2 regions of the Pelagimonas sp. KU-00592-HH genome follow, and region 1 is predicted to be linked to the other one. Evidence: riboswitches for the same ligand, from Rfam matches in the RefSeq annotation. Region 1 holds a riboswitch; the other holds the start of a gene.
The links. A riboswitch is a leader RNA that binds a small molecule or an ion and turns the genes downstream of it on or off. The one in region 1 is predicted to bind thiamine pyrophosphate.

Region 1 (10,366 bases):
GATGACAAGGCCGGGCGGGCCGGAAGGGCGCTGGATTTCACTGACGCCGCAATGTGCAAATTCGGTGAGGTCTTCGACGCCCGCGCGTTTGGCATTGTGTTCGGCCGCGGTGACGGCACCTTTGTTTCGGTCAGAGCCAAAGAACCGCAATTCTGGTGAATTAGACTCTGATTTTGAGTGCAGGCCTGACCAAATACCCGCATCGAAGGTTGCAAGTTTCTCAAAGGCAAAGGCGCGGGAACGGCCCGGTTTCAGACCGCGTGCAATCTCTGCCGCCTCGATCACGAAGGTGCCTGATCCACACATTGGATCAAGCACAGGTTCGGTGCCGTCATAGCCGCATTGGCGCAGGAAACTGGCCGCGAGCGTCTCACGCATCGGTGCCTTGCCGACCGCCCCCTTGTTGCCGCGCTTGTGCAGCGGTTCGCCTGAGGTGTCGAGCGAGAAACTGCACTGGTTGTCTTCGATCCGCACCTTGATCTGCAAAGGCGCATCAATCGCAACGGGGATACCAACGGCACTCGAAAGTGCGCGCTCGATCCGTTCCGAGGCGGCACCGGCATGGTAGATCTTGGACTTGCGGCAGGTCACCTCGACCTTCACTGGCACATCGCGGCGCAGGAAACGTAGCCATGGAAGTTCCGCAGTCTGCTTTTCAAGCTGCGACAGGTGCATGGCCTGAAACCCGCCAATGCGCACCATCACCCGACCGGCACAGCGCATTTCGAGGTTAGCACGCCAGACATCGCGCCAGTTGCCCCGAAACCGCACGCCGCCGGGCATGGCCTTGGGTTTCTTGAACCCCAGAGCGGCGGCTTCGTCTTTGACGATGAGTTCGAGGCCCGGTGCGGCCTGAAGGAAGATTTCGAATGTAGCGTTGGCTGTCATGGCGCCTGTCTAACGAGAGATCCGCGTGAAGCCTAGCCGAGATATGCCCGCAACGCAGGCGGCGGATTGTCGAGCAGGTCTGCGGTGGCGGTGGGGGCATGGGCCACGCCATCGGCCACAAGCACGGTGTGGGGCGCGATGCGCCGTGCGTCTTGCGGATCGTGGCTCACCATCAAGAGCCCTGCACCGGTTTCGTCGAGAACCTCGGCCACCAGATCCAGCATTTCCACCTTGAGTGCGGGGCCGAGCGCCGCGAAGGGCTCGTCCAGCAGGACCCAGGGTTTGTCCTGCACGAGAACACGAGCAAGGGCGACGCGGCTTTGTTGGCCCCCAGAAAGCGCTGCCGGTTTGCGGGGGCCGTATCCTTCGAGCCCCACCCGTTTCAGCGCGGCCTCAACGCGGCTGGCCTGTGTCGCATCAAGGCGCAGATCGGGGCGAATACCAAGGCCGACATTCTGGGCCACGGTCAAATGCGGAAACAGGTTGTTGTCCTGAAACAGCATTGCCAAAGGGCGCTGTCCCGGAGCCGCATGTGTCATATCCTGACCCTGATTGAGAACGCGCCCTGTTTCGGGATCCAGGAAACCGGCGAGGAGGTTCAGCAGGGTGGATTTGCCCGCACCAGATGGGCCGATCACCGCAACGCGCATGCCGGGCTGGATCGAGAAATCGGCGGTAAGCGAGAAGCCGCCCTGCCGGATCAGGGTATTTTCAAGAGTCAGCATGGCCACGCCCTCCGCGATCAAACAGCCAGAACAGGCCAAAACTCAGCACCAGCAGCAAAAGCGCCGCGCCGGATGCCGCCTCCATCCGATAGCTGCCCATCAGGCGATACATCTGCAAGGGCAAAGTCGCCGTTTCCGGATCGGCAAACAGGGCAATGACCCCGAGGTCTCCCATGGACAGCGCTGCAGTTAGGCCACATGCGAACCCCAGCGGCGCGCGCATCCGTGGCAAGTAGATGATACGCAGCCATTGCCGCCCTGTGAGGCCCAGAGAGAGGCTTAGACGGCCATAACCCTGTACCACGTCGCGGGTTGACCCGATCAGAATGCGCAGGGCAAAGGGCAGCGCCATGATCGCATTGACAAGCGCCGTGACCGGGAAGGCGAAATCAAAGGGATCGGCAATCGGGTAGATGACGATGAACAGCCCCGTCCCGATCACGAGCGGAGAAGAGGCGATGCCCAAAAGGCCAACGGCCTCCAGCCAGCTGCTCTTGCCGGCGGCGGCGATTGCGATGGGCAGGGCAAGGGCCAGCATGAGCGCGGTTGATCCAAGTGACACAAGCACCGAAACACCGGCCGCCTTCCACACCTGCGCGGGCATCTTGGTGATGCCGAGAAGCCCGTCGATCACAACAAGGGACATCGGGAGCAAGAGGAAGAGGGCGGCAAGGGCAATGACGGCGGAATCGAGACTAATCCGGCCCAAACCGGCGCTATCCCACCTGCGCACGGCACGATCCAGCCCCGCGCCGAAACCCTCGCTGCCGGAGAGTTTCAGGGCAACAAGCGCGGCAATGCCAACCAGAACCAGTTGCACACAGGACAGGAGCGCGGCGCGCCCGAGATCAAAATCGAAGCGGAAGGCCTGATAGATAGCGAGTTCAACCGTGGTGGCCTTGGGGCCGCCGCCCAATGTCAGGGCCACGGCGAAGCTCGACAGGCAAATGGCGAAGATCACGGCGGCAGCCGGAGGCACGACACGCGACAGCATGGGGGCTTCGATCACGCGCCACATCTCGCGCGGACCAAAGCCCAGTTGCGCGGCAAGGCGAAAGCGTTCGGCGGGCACTTGCTGCCATCCCTGCAAGATCAGGCGCGTGGCCAATGGCAGGTTGAAGAAGACATGCGCCAGAACAACACCGTGCAATCCGTAAACCTGTACTTCGGGAAGGCCCAGCCAGCGGAGCGCTTCGTTCAGGATGCCACTGCGCCCGAAAACCGCCAGCAGACCCAGAACCGCGACAATCACGGGCAGAATGAAAGGGGCGCCCAACAGCGTGATGAGAACACGGCGTCCGAAAAACCGCCGTCGCGACAGGGCACGGGCGACGGGGATGGCAAGCGCCACGCTTATGGCGGCGGACAGTACGGATTGAACAATGGTAAATCGAATGGCCGCCCAATCAGACGGCCCAAGGCCGCGCCCCGCTTCTGCGCGCAGGGCGACGGCCAGCAATGTGCCCAGAACAAGCGCCGCGACCAGGGCCGCAGCGCCAATCCCGGGCCAGCGCCTTACTGCGACAGCGCGCCCAGCCATTCGGCCAGCGCCTCGTCACGGATGGCCTGTACCTTGTCGGTGGCAATCAGGCGTGCCTGTTCCGGCGCGATCGGCGCGGCAAAGGCGTCTGGTACACCCGCAGCCGGGGTAAAGGCGGGGTACATCCAGTTGGTGGTCGGGATGATCGACTGGAACCCATCCGAGACCATGAAGCTCAGGAATTGATCCGCCAGTTCCGGCTGATCGCTACCCGCCAGTTTGCCAGCCACCTCGATCTGCATGTAGTGCGAGGGGAAGGCAGCGGCGGCCTTGCTCTGATCTTCTTCGGCAATGATGTGGTAGGCGGGCGAGGTTGTGTAGCTCAGCACCATGTCGGCTTCGCCTTCAAGGAACAGGCCGTAGGCTTCGGACCAGCCCTTGGTCACGGTCACGACGTTGTCGGCAAGGCCTTCCCACATCGCGGCGGCACCATCACCGTACTGCTCTTTCACCCAGAGCAGGAGGCCGAGGCCCGGAGTCGAGGAACGGGGATCCTGGATCACGATCTTGACGTCGGATGCGGCCAGCTCTTCGAAGGAAGTCGGTGCATTTTCCAGCTTGGTGGTGTCGTAGACAAAGGCGAAATAGCCCCAGTCATAGGGCAGGAAGTTGGCGTCGTCCCAGCTGCCGAGTTCGCCAAAGGGGTTCGGCACGTCGGTGGTAACGGTCTGGCCATGCGGTGAAAAAAGGCCGGTTGCGGCAGCTGCGCCCGTCAGGCCGGTGTCGAGGCCAAGCACGACGTCGGCATCCGAACGCGCGCCTTCCAGCTTGATCCGCGCCAGAAGCGCCGCGCCATCGCCAGCGCCGACCAGCTTGAGATCGCAACCGCAGATTTCTTCGAAGGCAGCTTCGACCGCCGGGCCGGGGCCCCAATCCGAGACAAAGCTGTCGTAGGTGTAAACAGTGAGAACGGGTGTCTCGGCCACCGCGGCAGTGGCGGCCATCATTCCCGTGGCAAACGCAAGATACTTCATGGCATCCTCCAAAATGCGACGGACGGAGCTTATTTGGAAGAGAGTCAGCCTTCCCTCCGCCGGTCTTAACCGGTTCAGGTTCTACGGGTTCGCAACGATTTGCATCTCAGCCCAATTCGGGCACCCCGAGGTAGGCGCGACCCTAGTGACGCCAGCGGCCGGTGACAAGCGGATTCCATGAGTCCAGCAAGGTTGACTGCGGCGAATGGGCAAAGCCCCTTGAGCAAAGACCTCCAGACCGCTATTCCGCCTTGGAACAAAGGAGCCCGCCCCATGTCGATGAACAGCTTTGGCCATCTCTTCCGCGTCACCACCTGGGGTGAAAGCCACGGACCCGCCCTTGGTGCTACCGTGGATGGCTGCCCTCCCGGTGTGCCGATCGAACCGGAGATGCTGCAACAGTGGCTCGACAAGCGTCGCCCCGGCCAGAACAAGAACACCACCCAGCGCAACGAGCCGGATGCGGTGAAAATCCTGTCGGGTGTGTTCGAAGGGCAGTCTACGGGCACGTCGATTCAGTTGATGATCGAAAACACCGATCAGCGCTCGAAGGACTATGGCGATATCTCGGAAACCTTCCGGCCCGGCCATGCCGACATCACCTACTGGCAAAAATACGGCATCCGCGACTATCGCGGTGGCGGGCGGTCCTCTGCGCGTGAAACCGCGGCCCGTGTAGCGGCAGGTGGCATCGCACGCGAAGCCATCAAGGCGCTGGCCCCCAATGTCGAGATCAAGGGCTACATGACCGCGATGGGCGAGCTGGAAATCGACCGCAGCAAGTTCGACTGGGACGCCATCGACCAGAACCCGTTCTGGATTCCGCAAGGCGCGGAAATCGCGCAGGAATGGGAAGACTACCTTCAGAAAATCCGCAAAGAGCACAACTCGGTTGGCGGTATTGTCGAAGTCGTGGCACGCAATGTGCCTGCGGGCATCGGTGCGCCGGTCTATGGCAAGCTGGATACCGATCTTGCCGCTGCGATGATGTCGATCAACGCCGTGAAGGGCGTTGAAATTGGCGAAGGCATGAACGCGGCCCGCCTGATGGGCACCGACAATGCCGACGAAATCTATATGGGCGAGAACGGCCCAGAGTATTCCTCGAACCACGCCGGCGGCATTTTGGGTGGTATTTCAACCGGCCAAGACATCGTGGTGCGTTTCGCGGTCAAGCCGACCTCGTCGATCCTGACCCCGCGCAAGTCGATCCGCAAGGACGGCAGCCCGATCGAAGTTGTCACCAAGGGCCGCCACGATCCCTGTGTTGGTATTCGCGCCGTTCCGGTGGGCGAAGCCATGATGGCCTGCGTGATCCTCGATCATATGCTGTTGCATCGCGGCCAAGTCGGCGAAAACCGCGGTAAGATCGGCTGACCCCTTGGGCGCAATCCTCGCCATTACCTTTCCGATCTACGCCGCGATTGCCCTTGGCTATGTCGTGGTGCGGATGGGCTGGTTCAGCGCCGGGGACATGCGGACACTTGGCAAATACGTCCTGAACATTGCGCTACCGGCTCTGCTGTTCAACGCGGTGGCCTCGCGTGATCTTGGGGATGTGCTGCATCCCGGTTACATGGCGGTGTTCCTGTTGGGGGGCCTGGCGACGATCTTGCTGGCCTATCTCTGGTTCTCGATGACAGCCCCTGACGCGACTCGACGCGCAGTCGCGGTGATGGGCAGCGCCTGTCCGAACTCGGGCTTCATCGGATTTCCGGTCATGTTGCTGGTGTTTCCGGACATCGCCGGGGTGATCCTCGCGCTCAACTTCCTTGTTGAAAACGTCATCCTGATCCCGATCTGTCTGATCCTGATGGACCTGTCACGGGGCAAGGGACACACCTCGGTCACGCGGCAGATCCTGATGATCCTCTGGGGTGTTGCCAAACGGCCAATGGTGATCGGGCTGGCCCTTGGCATCCTTGTCTCGCTAAGCGGCGTGGCTCTGCCCGACTCGGCGACGCGGTTGTTCAAGATGCTGGCGGCCTCGGCGTCGGCCCTGTCACTGGTGGTGATCGGCGGCTCATTGGTGGGCTTACCGACCAAGGGGAACCGCGCCCTGGCCCTGCAAATCTCGGCGGGCAAGCTGCTTTTGCATCCCGCGATGGTCGCCCTCGCGCTTGTGGCGCTCGCGGCAGTTGGCGTGACCCTCCCGGCGGACATGGCGGTTGCCGTTGTCCTATCCGCCGCAATGCCGATGTTCGGCATCTACTCGGTTCTGGCGCAGGAACACGGGTTGGAGGGTCTGGCCTCTATCGCCATGCTGGTGGCAACCTCTGCCGCCTTTGTGACCCTATCGGCCTTCCTTTTCTGGATGGTCTAGGCGGGTATTGCCCGCCTGCCATGATCAGGCAAACAGACCGGCGTATTCCTCGCGCAGGGCTTTTTTCTGAACCTTGCCCATCGTGTTACGTGGAAGTTCGTCGAGCAGGATCACGGTTTTTGGCTGTTTAAACTTAGCCAGTTGCTCCACCAGTCCCGCAGCAATCGCCTCGGTTGAGGTGCCCTCGCCTTCGGGAACGACAACGGCAACGACGGCTTCTCCGAAATCCGGATGCGGCACACCGATCACCGCGCTTTCCTTGACACCAGGCATGTCGTCAATCAGGGCTTCGACTTCTTTGGGGTAGACGTTGAACCCGCCAGTGATCACCAGATCCTTGGAGCGGCCGACGATGGTGACATAGCCGTCTTCGTCCACCTTGGCCAAGTCGCCAGTGATGAACCAGCCATCCGGCAAAAGCTCTTCCGCCGTCTTCTCGGGCATCTGCCAGTAGCCCTGAAAGACGTTGTCACCGCGCACTTCCAGCACCCCGATCTCGCCCGCAGGCACCACTTCGCCCTCATTGCGAATCCGGGCCTCTACGCCCGGAAGGGGGAAGCCTACGGTGCCGGCCCGACGCTCTCCGTCATAAGGGTTCGACGTGCTCATGTTGGTTTCGGTCATGCCATAGCGTTCGAGGATACGGTGGCCTGTCCGGTCCTCCCATTTCTCATGCGTATCCACCAAGAGCGGCGCAGAGCCGGAAATGAACAGCCGCATGTTGGCGGCGCGGTCCTTGGTCAGGCGCGGGTCATCCAGCAGGCGGGTATAGAAGGTGGGAACCCCCATCATCGCCGTGGCGCGCGGCATGGCCTCGATAATCTGGTCCGCATCAAAGCGGGCGAGGAACTCGACAGAAGCGCCTGCCAGAAGTGCGACGTTGGTGGCCACGAAGAGGCCATGGGTGTGAAAGATCGGCAGGGCGTGGATCAGGGTGTCAGACTTGGTGAACTGCCAGTAGTCGCGCAGCATTTCCGAGTTGCTGGCAAGGTTCTTGTGCGACAGCATCGCGCCTTTCGAACGGCCCGTGGTGCCGGAAGTGTAAAGGATGGCGGCAAGGTCATCGGCCCCGCGCGCAACAGGGGTGAAGCCGCCGCGTCCCACAACGGCCTCTTCCATCGTCCCGCGCCCCTTGGCATCGAGCGTCATCACCTTGGCCGCGCCCGCAACCGTTGCAATCGCCTCGGCCCTGGCCGGGTCACAGACCACGACACGCGGGGTTGCATCGCCAAGGAAATAGGACACTTCGGCGGTGGTGTAGGCGGTGTTCAAGGGCAGGAAGACCCCGCCCGCCATGACCGTCCCAAGGTAGAGCTGGATGGCTTCGATGGTTTTTTCCACCTGAACGGCCACACGGTCTCCGGGTTCCAGACCAAGGTCGACAAGCGCACCTGCCATGCGTTCCGCACCGGCAAACAATTCGCCAAATGTCATGCTCGCACGCTGCGGAATACGAGCGAAATTGCGGGTTTCCTGGCCCACTGATGCGGCATGCAGGCGGGAAATCAGATAGTTGGCGTCATACATTGTGAAACCCTTGAGAAATTGGCTTCGCCTTTTCTCACTTGCACCTGCCCCAAGATCAAGCCCCAACTCCTTGCCAATCTGCCGCAAGAGGGCCACGATAGCTGCGCGCACGAACCCCACGAGATTTCCATGACCCCGTTTCGCGGCATTGCCCTCAAAGTGATTTCAGTCCTGCTGTTTGCGATCATGGCAAGCTGCATCAAGGCAACGGCCCCACATGTACCACCGGGCGAGGCGGTATTCTTCCGGTCATTCTTTGCCCTGCCGGTTATCGTAGGCTGGCTTTTGGTACGTGGCGAATTGCGTACCGGCCTGAAAACCCAAAACAAGATGGGCCATTTCTGGCGCGGTTTCATCGGCACATCGGCAATGGCGCTTGGCTTTGCCAGCCTCGGGCTTTTGCCGCTGCCCGAGGTGACGGCCATCGGCTATGCAGCACCGTTGCTGACCGTTGTCTTTGCCTCGATGTTCCTCGGCGAACAGGTCCGGGCCTTCCGCCTTTCGGCCGTTGGTCTCGGACTGGTTGGGGTGCTCATCGTGCTCTATCCGCGTTTGACGATTTTCGGCACCGGCGATCCCTACAGCGCCGCGACGCTTGGGGCGGTTCTGGTGCTGGGCTCCGCCGTGTTCAGGGCGCTTGCGCAAATCCACATCCGCAAACTTGTCCAGACCGAGGAAACCGCGGCCATCGTGTTCTATTTCTCGATGACGGCCACCCTGCTCTCTTTGCTGACCCTGCCGCTTGGCTGGGTCTGGCCGACGCCGTGGGAAGCCGCGCTGTTGGTCTCCGCCGGCCTGATCGGCGGTGCGGCGCAGATTTTCCTGACGTCTGCTTACAGGTTTGCGCCCGCGTCGGTGGTGGCCCCGTTCGACTATGCCTCGATGCTCTTTGCCATCCTGATCGGTTTCTTCATTTTCGATGAAGTGCCCACCGTCGTGATGCTGATCGGGTCGAGTATCATCATCGGGGCCGGCGTGCTGATCATCTGGCGTGAACGCCAGCTGGGCCTGCAACGCGGGGCACGTCAGAACCTGACGCCGCAGGGGTAAGCAAAGAAAAGGGCCGCCCATGGGGCGACCCGAAGGCCCGTGTCGGACCTAAGATATTCAAGCGCGATTATTCACGCACGAGGCGCTCGTAGCTTTCCGCGATGTCGCGGGTCAGGTCGCCCACTTCGAAGGTATAATCGCCGATCTGGCCAACCGGGGTCACTTCTGCCGCGGTGCCGGTCAGGAAGCACTGTTCGAAATCGGCCATCTCTTCCGGCATGATGCGACGTTCGTGGACGGTAACGCCCTTGTCTTTCAGCATCTGGATGATGGTCTGACGGGTGATACCGTTCAGGATCGCGTCCGGGATCGGCGTGTGCACTTCGCCGTCTTTCACAAAGAAGACGTTGGCACCGGTCGCCTCGGCAACGTAACCGCGGTAGTCCATGAACAGGGCGTCAGAACACCCTTTGGCCTCGGCCGCGTGTTTGGAGATGGTGCAGATCATGTAGAGGCCGGCGGCCTTGGCCGCGGTCGGAATGGTTTCCGGGCTCGGGCGCTTCCACTGGGCGATGTCGAGCTTGGCGCCTTTCATCTTGGCGTCGCCATAATACGCGCCCCACTCCCAGACCGCGATGGCAAGGCGCACGGGGTTCTTGGCGGAGGCCACGCCCATGTCTTCGCCCGCACCGCGCCATGCAACTGCACGCACGTAGGCGTCGGTCAGGCCGTTGGCCTTGAGGGTTTCTTCCTTGGCGGCCTCAATCTGGTCGACGGTCCACGGAATGTCCATGTCGATGAGTTGGCCCGATTTCAGCAGACGCTCCGAATGCTCGCGGCTTTTGAAGATCTTGCCGTTATAGGCGCGTTCGCCTTCGAAAACCGAGCTTGCATAGTGCATCGCGTGGGTCAGGATATGCACGTTGGCATCGCGCCACTCGACCAGCTTGCCATCCATCCAGATCTTGCCGTCGCGATCATCATAAGACCCTGCCATGGTCTTCCCTCCAACTTGGGTTCGTTTTGCATAAGTTGCGCGAGAAATGGCCGATGTGGTCACATTGTTGCGCAAAATCTGCGATTCGCTACCAGTTCGCCCTTGGAGTGTCAATAAAGCTGACTTATTGTGGCGCTAAATTGATCGAAAAACGACTTGGACACTCCAATGGCCGACTCACACAGTGGCGAAAGCCTGCTGTACCTGACCGATGAACAGCTCAGGCAAGGCATTGAGGCGATGTATTTTGCCTATCGCGGCTTTACCGCAGACCCCGACCGAATCCTTGCGACGATGGCATATGGCCGTGCACACCACCGCGCGATCCACTTCATCAAGCGTGCTCCGGGGACCACGGTGACCAACCTCCTCGAGATTCTCGGCGTGACCAAACAGTCGCTG
Region 2 (10,366 bases), on a different contig from region 1:
CACCGTGCAGGGTGACCTGCACTTCGGCATTCGGCTCGGCCGTGCCATTCACCGCGAACCCCGCGTTCAATTCGCTCTGGTTCACGATGTTGTCCCCGGCAACCGGGGTCGAGAAGGTCACGCCGCCTTCGGTGTCCACATGAACGGTGAAGGTTTCGGTCGTGCTGTTGCCCGCCGCATCGGTTGCGGTGATCACGACTGCGCTGTCATAGGTGCCAGGGGCGATCTGAGAGGCGTCATAGGCCAGCGACCAGTTGCCGTCCGCGCCCACGGTAACCTCGCGGGTCAGGCCCTGAAATGTGACGCTCAAGGTCGTGCCGGCCTCGCCGAAACCATTCAGCTGCACACCGGCGGCGGCTTCATTGGCGTTGATCACGTCATCGCCCGCCGTGACGCCAAGGTCGACATCGGGGGCAACCGTGTCCACAACCAGAACGTCCGAAACCACGTTCACGTTGCCACGCGCGTCCGTTGTCGTGATGGTGACAACGGTTTCATACTCCCCCGTCGTGATTTCACTGGCGTCGAAGGTGACGCTCCAGCTGCCATCCTCCAGAACCGTTGTGCTGTGAGTTGCGCCGTTGATTTCGACGCTAACATTGGCCCCCGGCTCGCCGGTTCCGGTGATCACCGGGCCGTCGTTGTGTTCAACCGCGTTCACGATGTCAGACGTCGATTGCGTCCCGGACTGCACCGCGACATCGGGCGCAGTCGTATCGATGTCCACGGTCGGTCCCGTCAAGTCGTGGACGTCGCCAGAAGGATCGGTCACGGTTACCGAGGTCTGGTAGACCCCGTCGTCCGGCAGATCGACCCCAAGGAAGGTTGCGGTCCAGATACCGTCGTCGCCAATCGTGGTCGTCACGGTCTCGCCGCCGATTTCCACCACAACGTCCGACCCCGGCTCGCCAGTACCGGTCACGACGACATCCGAAGGGCCGGTGCCGCCGATGATCCGGTCGACATCAACATCATCCACCGTCGGCGTCGCGGGGCCACCGTCGCCACCCGGCACGATCGTGCTTGCGACGGCCGCCGCGCCCCCAATGCCCAGCAAGCTGCCCAGCCCGCCAATCACAGGGCCGCCAATCGGTGCAACCACCGGTTCGACGCGCTCGAGGTTGAGGAAGGTCAGCTCGTCATACTGGCTCCACTTCTCCGTCAGCGGGATCGCATCGAAACTGGCGACAAGCTGGCCGGCGTCGTCGTCCAGATCGACCTTGTGCAATTGGCCGCTTTTACTGAGAAAGAGTTCGCGCTCATCCGAAAGAGGGCCTTGGAAATACCCCTCGAGAACAACAATTTCGCCGTCCTGCGTCTGGATCACCAGATCGCCGCCCCGGCGTGAGATCACCTTCACCTCTTCGGGTGACAGGTTCAAAGACAATTCCTGTGCGTGGCGCGCCTCGACCGTACCATCAATCGCTTGACCGCGCACAACTACCCCGTCCGCACTGCGGACGGCAAATCCAATACCACTCATGACATTTCACCGCTCGATATATAGCGCTTTAACGCGCCTTTAATTGGAAAACTTTATACTTCTGCCTTCGAAAAAATACTAGATAGTTTTGTGCTATCCCTTCGCATCACCATATCTAGGCCGTCGAAAAGATGTCACACTTTCCACAATGGGTTGTGTCGCTAAATGGCGTCATTCACCCTGACGTGTAATCCTGCGCAAATCTCAAGGTGCTCGCCCCCGCGTTTGCGAGCGGCGCTCCGCCGCAAATCACCCTGATTTGCCCTAGGTCGTCTTGCCCAGAACTTCGCTATAGGCCTTGTAGTCCGCCAGCGACTCCGGATCGTGTTTCACCCCGGTGAAGCACTCCAGATAGCCGTCCAGACGCCCGATCCGTGCCTCCATTGGCTCGCGCACTTCCAAGGCGTGATAGCCAAGCTGCATGAAATACAGGATACGCCCGCGCACATCCGCTTCCTGCGCATCATAGCCGTGCCGCTCGAACATCTGCGCCAAGGCAGCGAGACGCGTTTTGTCGGCATTGTCGATCCGTTGGCGCACGGCCCCGTCACGGCGCGACCACTCCCGCACCGCGAAATCCAGCCCCTGATCGAACAGAGCAGGATCAATGAAGCAGCGAAAGAAATTGCAGACCGCCTCGGTGATGGTCTCGGCAGGCAGGGCGCAGTTGTCGACGATGGTCTTGGTGTTGCGTTCTTCCCAGTCGTCCAACAGCACCTCGAGAAGGTGTTTGCGGCTCTTGAAGTACCAGTAGAAACTCGAGCGCGACACCTCGAGACGCTCGCCCAGCGCAAGCACCTTCACTTCGGCCACCCCGTCACTGACCAGAACATCCCGCGCGACATTCAGCCAGTCTTCGCGGGTGACCTTCACGTGGCCGACAAGCGGATCCTTGTTGGGGTCGTCTCGGTGCAGCAGCGGGGTTACTCGTTTGGCCATGTCAACTCTCGGGTGGGGCGCCACCTTCGGCGGTACGCTTTGCCACAAAGGATTTCAATGCCTCAAGGCGGTTTTGGTCAATCTCCGGACGCGCGTCGGCGGCAACGATCTCCTTCCAGACCTGTGTCGCCCGTTGGTTCGCATCAAGACTGCCACGCTCTGTCCAGGTGCCAAAGTTGGCATAGTCATGCACGACCGGCTCGTAGAACTCGGTGTTGTAGCGCGCCATCGTCTGCGGTGCGGCAAAGAAATGGCCCTGCGGCTCAACCGCCTTCATCGCGGTTTCATATCCGATCTCGTCCTCGCCCGCCTGCGCCCCGGCGCAGAGTTCGGCAATCATGTTGAGAACCTCGGCATCGGTCACCAGTTTCTCATAAGACACACTCAACCCACCTTCGAGCCACCCTGCGGAGTGGATCACCACCGTCGCACCAGCCATCAGGCAGCCCCAAAGGCCCATCTGGTTCTCATTCGCGGCCTGAACGTCGTTGATATTTGCCGCCGACCCTGCCGCAGAGCGCCAGGGCAATCCGAGGAAGCGAGCCAGCTGTCCCGCCGCCAGCGACGCCTGAAAATGCGCGGGCGTGCCAAATGCCGGCGCACCAGACTTCATATCCACGTTCGACGTGAAGGTGCCGTAACAGACTGGCGCACCGGGCCTTGCCAACTGGGTCAGCGTCAGGGCCGCCAGCGCCTCGGCATGTGACAGGGTGATCGACCCCGCCACGGTGATCGGCGCCATCGCCCCCATCAGGGTGAACGGCGTGATGATCGACACCTGACCGTTGCGGGCAAAGTCAATCAGCCCCTGCGCCATCGGAATGTCCAGCGTACGGGGGCTGTTGGTGTTGATGATCGTGTAACAGTGCGGGTTGGCCATGAAGACGTCGTCGCTCAGCCCACGGAAATCGCGGATCATCTCGAAACTGTCCATCACCTGCGGCGTGCCACGCGAAAAGATGAAGGGGAACTTGTCCGTATAGGTCATCTGCGCCTGGGTGGTGAAATAGTGGCGCAGATGGACAGGGACGTCCTGGGGTTCGACTTGCGGCGAAATCATCTGGAACACGTCCAAATGATGGGTCAGTTGCAGGTACTCGATATAGTCCCGCTCACTGCCCGGCCGCCTGCCCCGTTCAAGATCGGTTGCATTGGGGGCCCCTGCGCCCGCCTGGAACACCAGACTGCCCAGCTCAAGGGTAATGTCACGCTCTCGCGCGCCGGCACGGCACTGGATCGAGCGCGGCGCAGAGGCCAGCGCCGCCTCGATCATGTCGCGCCCGATGAACACCATTTCACTGTCTTCATCGACCCGCGCGCCCCCGGCGGCATAGATCTTGCGCGCCTCCGCGTGCAGCACCTTCATGCCAAGCTCTTCCAGCATCCGAAGCGCGGTTTCGTGCATGTTCGCGATCTCGTCTTCCGAGAACACGTTCATCGGGGGAAAGGGATTGCGCAATTGGCGATAGTTTACCTCGCGCTTGACCTCGGGTGCCACATCCGCGCCCCCACGCCCCCGCCGTCGACGCCCGCGTGTTGAACCAGAGTTTTCCATGCTCATGACTTATCCTCGCATCGCCTTGCCTTGCGGATCATAGGGTGACGGCGCAATCACCCGCGCGGGCCGTTCCGCGCCCACGATATGCACGCTCAGTTCCGATCCTTCGCCCGCCACGTCGCTGTCGATCATGGCCATGGCCAGCGATTTGCCAACCGTGTGACCATAGCCGCCGGAGGTGACAAAACCCACACGCTTACCGTCTTTCCAGACAGGCTCGTACCCGCTGGCGTCCGCATCCACGGCATCCACCTCCAAGGTAACCACACGCTGGTTCGGGCCGTTGGACTCGCGCTCCTTCAGAGCTGCTGCGTGGCCAATGAAGTCGCCCTTGGTCCAGTCGATCCAGCGATCCATGCCGGTCTGGCCAGCGGTATAGCCTTGGGTGAATTCCGCGCTCCAGATGCCAAAGCTCTTCTCAAGACGCAGGCTCAGAAGGGCATTGAAGCCAACTTCTTTCATCCCGAACGCGGCCCCTGCCTCCAGAAGGGTTTCGCGCAAGGTGATGTGTTCTGCCGCCGAGCAATGGATTTCATAACCGAGTTCGCCCGCAACCGAGAGACGGCCCACCTTGCAGCGCAACATGCCGATATCGAAGGTGCCGCAACCCATGAACTTGAGGTCGCCGATGGGGCTTTCGGTGAGCGTCTCCAGCACCTTGAGGCTGTTGGGGCCGGACAGACTAAAGCCCACGGTCGCATCCGACAGATCACGTACAGCAACGCCCTCTCCCATATGGTCATGGAACCAGCGCATGTGCCATTCCCGCAGGTAGTAGCTGCCCATGATCCACCATGTGCCATCGCCCCAGTTGAAGACAGTCAGATCGCCCTTCATGCGGCCATCGTGGCCCAGCATCGGGGCAAGTTTAGCACGACCTGGCGCCGGGAGTGCGGAGGCCATGATGTTATCGAGCCAGGCTTCGGCGCCCTCGCCCGACACTTCGAAGCGGGAAAAGCCGGAAATGTCGAGCAGGCCCACCGCCTCGCGCACAGCCTTGCACTCGCCAGCGACGATATCGAAGGCGTTGGAGCGTTTGAGGGTCGGGGTTTCGACAAAATCCTCGGTGGGTGCGAAGTAGAGCGGCTGCTCCAGCCCATAGCCAACACCCCAGCGGCAGCCAGCGGCGGTCATGCCGTCATAGGCGGGGGCCTTCTTCAACGGGCGGCCCGCGGGCAATTGCTCGTTCGGATAGGTCATCACGAAACGGCGGGTGTAGAACTGGCCGGTGGTTTCCTTGATGAAGCGTTTGTTCTGGGCATAGTCACCGAAACGCGCGACATCCATGCCAAAGACATCCGCCTCGGGTTCGCCGTGGATCATCCATTCGGCCAGCGATTTGCCAACCCCGCCGCCCTGAAGGAAGCCCGCCATCACGCCACAGGCGCACCAATACCCCGGCTTGCCGCGCACCGGACCAACCAGCGGGTTGCCATCCGGTGCAAAGGTAAAGGCACCGTTGACCCAGGTCTTCACCCCGACCTCCTGCAAGGCCGGATAGCGTTCAAACCCAAGGATCAGCTCTTTCTCGATGCGGTCCGGATCTTCCTGTTGCAGCTCGAACCCATATTCCCACGGCGCGCCATCCACCATCCAGTGTTCGTGGTCGATCTCGTAGATGCCAAGAAGGATGCCTTTCTGATCCTGCCGCATATAGGTGAACCCTTCGAGGTCGACGGTCATCGGCACTTCGAAATCAAGCTGTTCCAACTCGGGGATGGTGTCGGAAATCAGATAGTGGTGGTTGAGCGGCGATACCGGAAGTTCGATACCCGCCATGCGCCCAACCTGCTTGGCCCAAAGGCCTGCCGCGTTCACCACGTTCTCGGCGTGGATCGTGCCCTTCTCGGTCACAACTTTCCAGCCACCCTCGACCTGATGCAGTTCCAGAACGCGGTTGTGCTCAATCACTTCCGCCCCGCGTTTCTTGGCCGCGCCGGCATAGGCATGTACGGTGCCGGTGGTGTCGACATAGCCTTCCCGGTCGGCCCACATACCGCCGATGATGCCGTCGGTCGACATGATCGGGCAGAGCTCCTTGGCTTCCTGCGGCGTGATCAGGCGACAGTCGTCGATGCCGATCGACTGGAAGGTGCGATAGGCCGACTGCAGCCATTCCCAACGGTCCGGCGTGCCTGCCAGCGTCATACCGCCAGTCATGTGCATCCCCACGGACTGGCCGCTTTCCTTTTCGATCTCGGACAAGAGATCGATGGTATAGGCCTGAAGCGAGGCAATGTTGGGATCGGCGTTCAGCGCGTGAAAGCCGCCCGCCGCGTGCCAGCTCGAACCTGCGGTAAGGACCGAACGTTCGATCAGGCAGACATCGGTCCAGCCGAACTTGGCCAAGTGATACAGAACGGACGCGCCGACGACGCCACCGCCAATGACAACTGCACGATAATGCGACTTCATGATCTCTCTCCCTGATCCGATGGGTCTCGCAACGCGTCGCGCCCGAAACTGGACAACTCTGTCCAATTGTATCCGCGATTCTGGACATTCCTGTCCACACTTTTCTGACACGCACCTGAAATTGTGATTCTTGACGGGGGTGAGCGCAGTGATTTTCTCGACTGGCGCTAGGTGTTCAGCGAAACTGGCCTAGGCGCGAGCACGCATCGGGCACACGGATTTCCGACGGTTAGAATGCTCAGAACTCACCAACGTCACCCAAAAGGAAAATGCCTTCAAAACCGGATTAACATACTGAAATTATTACTACTTCAATAGCTCCCAAACTCACTTCGCAACCGTTCATCCAACACGGAACGGCTCATTCACACCCCATTCAAACCCCTCGCAAGCCCCCGCACCCCCCCCTTGCCGAAGCCAAATTCATCTCCTATGACTTGAGGCACGCAGGGGAGTCCCGCCTATGGGACTGAGAGGCTGAAGTTGGTCGGAGCGATCCGATCTAGGTGACGCGACCCTTTGAACCTGACCCAGTTGATGCTGGCGTAGGAAGCTAGGTGCGCTCACCCGCGGGATCTGTACACCCAAGGGCGGCGTTGACCGAACAAGGGGGCCGTACACCCTCTGTTTCCCAGCCTTTCCTCAATTGGTGTCTTTTTGAGTAGACCACTTGAGGAGCGCCAAAATGAACGTCCCCAACCCCAAGATCACCACGGGTGAACTGCCCGCGTCGCGCAAGATTTACGTGCCGGGCGACATCCACGCCGACATTCGCGTGCCAATGCGCGAGATTTCCGTGCATCCCACCGCGGGCGAGCCGCCTCTGCCCGTCTATGATAGCTCGGGACCCTACACCGATCCCGACATCCTCACCGACATCCGGCAGGGTCTCGAACCACTGCGCCGCGCATGGATCGACGCCCGCGCCGACGTCGAGGCCTACACCGGCCGCGCCGTCAAACCGGAAGACAACGGATTTGTCGAAGGCGACCGCCTGACCCCTGAATTCCCCTCCATCCGCCCGCCCCTGCGCGGCAAGGATGGCGCCGCCGTGACCCAGCTCGCCTATGCCCGCGCCGGTATCATCACGCCGGAAATGGAATTCGTGGCGATCCGCGAGAACCAGCTGCGCGAAACCGCCCCCTGCCACCGCGACGGAAACGACTGGGGCGCGAACATCCCCGACTATGTCACGCCCGAATTCGTGCGCAGCGAAATCGCCGCGGGCCGCGCGATCATTCCCGCCAACATCAACCACCCCGAATCCGAGCCGATGATCATCGGCCGCAACTTCCTTGTGAAGATCAATGCCAACATGGGCACCTCTGCCGTCACCTCAAGCATGGAGGAAGAGGTCGACAAGATGGTTTGGGCGATCCGCTGGGGCGCCGATACCGTGATGGACCTGTCGACGGGGCGCAACATCCACAACACCCGCGAATGGATCATCCGCAACAGCCCCGTGCCCATCGGCACCGTGCCGCTCTATCAGGCGCTGGAAAAGGTGAACGGCATCGCCGAAGACCTGACCTGGGAAGTGTTCCGCGACACGCTAATCGAACAGGCCGAACAGGGTGTCGACTATTTCACCATCCACGCGGGCGTGCGCCTGCACATGGTGCCGATGACCGCCACCCGCGTCACCGGCATCGTCTCGCGCGGCGGGTCGATCATGGCCAAGTGGTGCCTGCATCACCACAAGGAAAGCTTTCTCTACGAGCATTTCGAGGAAATCTGCGACATCTGCCGCAAGTACGACGTGAGCTTTTCGCTTGGTGACGGCCTGCGGCCCGGTTCGATTGCCGATGCCAACGACGCGGCCCAGTTCGCCGAGCTGGAAACCCTTGGCGAGTTGACCAAGATCGCATGGGCCAAGGACTGCCAGGTGATGATCGAGGGGCCGGGCCACGTGGCCATGCACAAGATCAAGGAGAACATGGACAAGCAGCTCGAGTGCTGCCACGAAGCCCCGTTCTACACGCTTGGGCCGCTGACCACCGATATCGCGCCGGGCTATGACCACATCACCTCCGGTATCGGCGCGGCGATGATCGGTTGGTTCGGCTGTGCCATGCTGTGTTACGTGACGCCCAAGGAACACCTTGGCCTGCCGGATCGTGACGACGTGAAAACCGGCGTGATCACCTACAAGATCGCCGCCCATGCCGCCGATCTGGCCAAGGGTCTGCCGGGTGCCCAGCGCCGCGATGATGCGCTGTCGCGCGCCCGTTTCGAATTCCGCTGGGAGGACCAGTTCAACCTCTCTCTCGATCCCGACACCGCGCGTGAATTCCATGACCAGACCCTGCCGAAACAGGCCCATAAGGTCGCTCATTTCTGTTCGATGTGCGGGCCGAAGTTCTGCTCGATGCGGATCAGCCACGACATCCGCGCCGAAGCCCAGAAGGAAGGCATGGAGGCCATGGCCGCCAAGTTCCGTGAGGGCGGAGAGCTTTATGTGCCGCTTGCGGAGGACGAGGCATGATCACCATCGCGGGGGCCGGCGTTGCCGGCCTCGCCTGTGCCTATGAACTGGCCAGACGCGGCGCGGCGGTCACGATCTACGAGGCAGGTGCTGCCCCCTCTGACAACCTAAGCTCTTGGTTTGCCGGCGGCATGCTGGCCCCGTGGTGCGAAGGCGAAACCGCCGAACCAGAGGTCGTCCGCCTTGGTCAGGGCGCGATCACGTGGTGGGAGCAGATCACCCCTGTCACCAAGCGCGGCACTCTCGTGGTTGCGCCGCCCCGCGACCGTGCCGAACTGACCCGTTTTGCCCGCCGCACAGAGGCCCACCGCACCGTGGACAGCGCGGAAATCGCCACGCTTGAACCTGCGCTGCAAGGGCGGTTCACCTCGGGGCTGTTCTTTGCAGACGAGGCGCATCTTGATCCGCGCAGGGCGCTTCTGGACCTCACCAGCACTGTTCAGGAAATGGGTGTCTCGATCCTCTACGACACCCCCGCGCCCCCGACCGTTGATGTCGATTGTCGTGGCATGGCGTCCTCCCTGCCCGGCCTGCGCCCCATCCGGGGGGAAATGGCGGTGATCGAGGCACCAGAGGTCGAGATCACGCGAACCCTGCGGTTGTTGCACCCACGTATCCCGCTATACCTCGTGCCGCGTGGCGACGGGGTCTACATGATCGGCGCGACCATGATCGAAAGCGGGGCCTGGACCCCCATCACGGTTCGCTCGCTCCTTGAACTTCTGGGCGCGGCCTTTGCGCTCCACCCCGCCCTGGCAGAGGCCAGCGTGATCGAAACCGGTGTCGGCCTGCGCCCCGCCTTTGACGACAACATCCCCCGTCTGACCCATGTTGGCGAGACCACCCATGTGAACGGCCTCTACCGCCACGGCTTTCTCATCGCACCGGCCCTGGCGACCCAACTGGCACAGCACTTCTTTCAGGAACATTCCGATGAACATTCTCGTCAACGCAGAACCGCGTGACATTACCTCCGCGACCCTCGCCGAGGCTCTGGCCGAGCTGGGCTTTGACAGCCCCGCCATCGCCACCGCCATCAACGGCCAGTTTGTCGCCCGCGACGCCCGCCCCACGACCCCGCTTGCCGAAGGCGACCGGCTGGAAGTGCTGGCGCCGATGCAGGGGGGATGACGATGCAGTTATACGGCACAGACATCACCTCGCGCCTTCTGCTAGGCACCGCGCAGTACCCCTCTCCCGCGATCCTTGCCGAGGCGATCCGCGCCTGCGGCACCCAGATCGTCACGGTCTCGCTGCGCCGCGAAACCGCCCAAGGCTCAGGGGCGGGGTTTTGGGACATGCTGCGCGACACGGGCGCCCGCGTGCTGCCCAACACCGCCGGATGCCACAGCGCACAAGAAGCCATCACCACCGCCCATATGGCCCGCGAGATCTTTGGCACCAACTGGATCAAACTCGAGGTGATCGGCCATTCCGACACCCTCCAGCCTGATGTCTTCGCACTGGTCGATGCGGCGCGGGAACT

Region 2: another riboswitch for thiamine pyrophosphate. It lies ahead of thiC (phosphomethylpyrimidine synthase ThiC); the one in region 1 lies ahead of thiB (thiamine ABC transporter substrate binding subunit).

What each region holds. Positions count from the first base shown of each region.
Region 1 is NZ_BAABWM010000004.1:393,217-403,582, reverse strand. It holds gene ABWV42_RS17225 (THUMP domain-containing class I SAM-dependent RNA methyltransferase) at 1-888, opposite strand, end outside; gene ABWV42_RS17220 (thiamine ABC transporter ATP-binding protein) at 921-1,613, opposite strand; gene ABWV42_RS17215 (thiamine/thiamine pyrophosphate ABC transporter permease ThiP) at 1,600-3,153, opposite strand; gene thiB (thiamine ABC transporter substrate binding subunit) at 3,129-4,127, opposite strand; TPP riboswitch at 4,162-4,265, opposite strand; gene aroC (chorismate synthase) at 4,401-5,504, shown strand; gene ABWV42_RS17200 (AEC family transporter) at 5,509-6,450, shown strand; gene ABWV42_RS17195 (malonate--CoA ligase) at 6,475-7,977, opposite strand; gene ABWV42_RS17190 (DMT family transporter) at 8,107-9,027, shown strand; gene ABWV42_RS17185 (branched-chain amino acid aminotransferase) at 9,095-9,964, opposite strand; gene ABWV42_RS17180 (MarR family winged helix-turn-helix transcriptional regulator) at 10,133-10,366, shown strand, end outside.
Region 2 is NZ_BAABWM010000001.1:784,264-794,629, forward strand. It holds gene ABWV42_RS03920 (Ig-like domain-containing protein) at 1-1,483, opposite strand, end outside; gene ABWV42_RS03925 (TetR/AcrR family transcriptional regulator) at 1,748-2,422, opposite strand; gene ABWV42_RS03930 (trimethylamine methyltransferase family protein) at 2,424-3,983, opposite strand; gene ABWV42_RS03935 (GcvT family protein) at 3,987-6,395, opposite strand; TPP riboswitch at 6,834-6,964, shown strand; gene thiC (phosphomethylpyrimidine synthase ThiC) at 7,081-8,880, shown strand; gene ABWV42_RS03945 (FAD-dependent oxidoreductase) at 8,877-9,845, shown strand; gene thiS (sulfur carrier protein ThiS) at 9,814-10,011, shown strand; gene ABWV42_RS03955 (thiazole synthase) at 10,014-10,366, shown strand, end outside.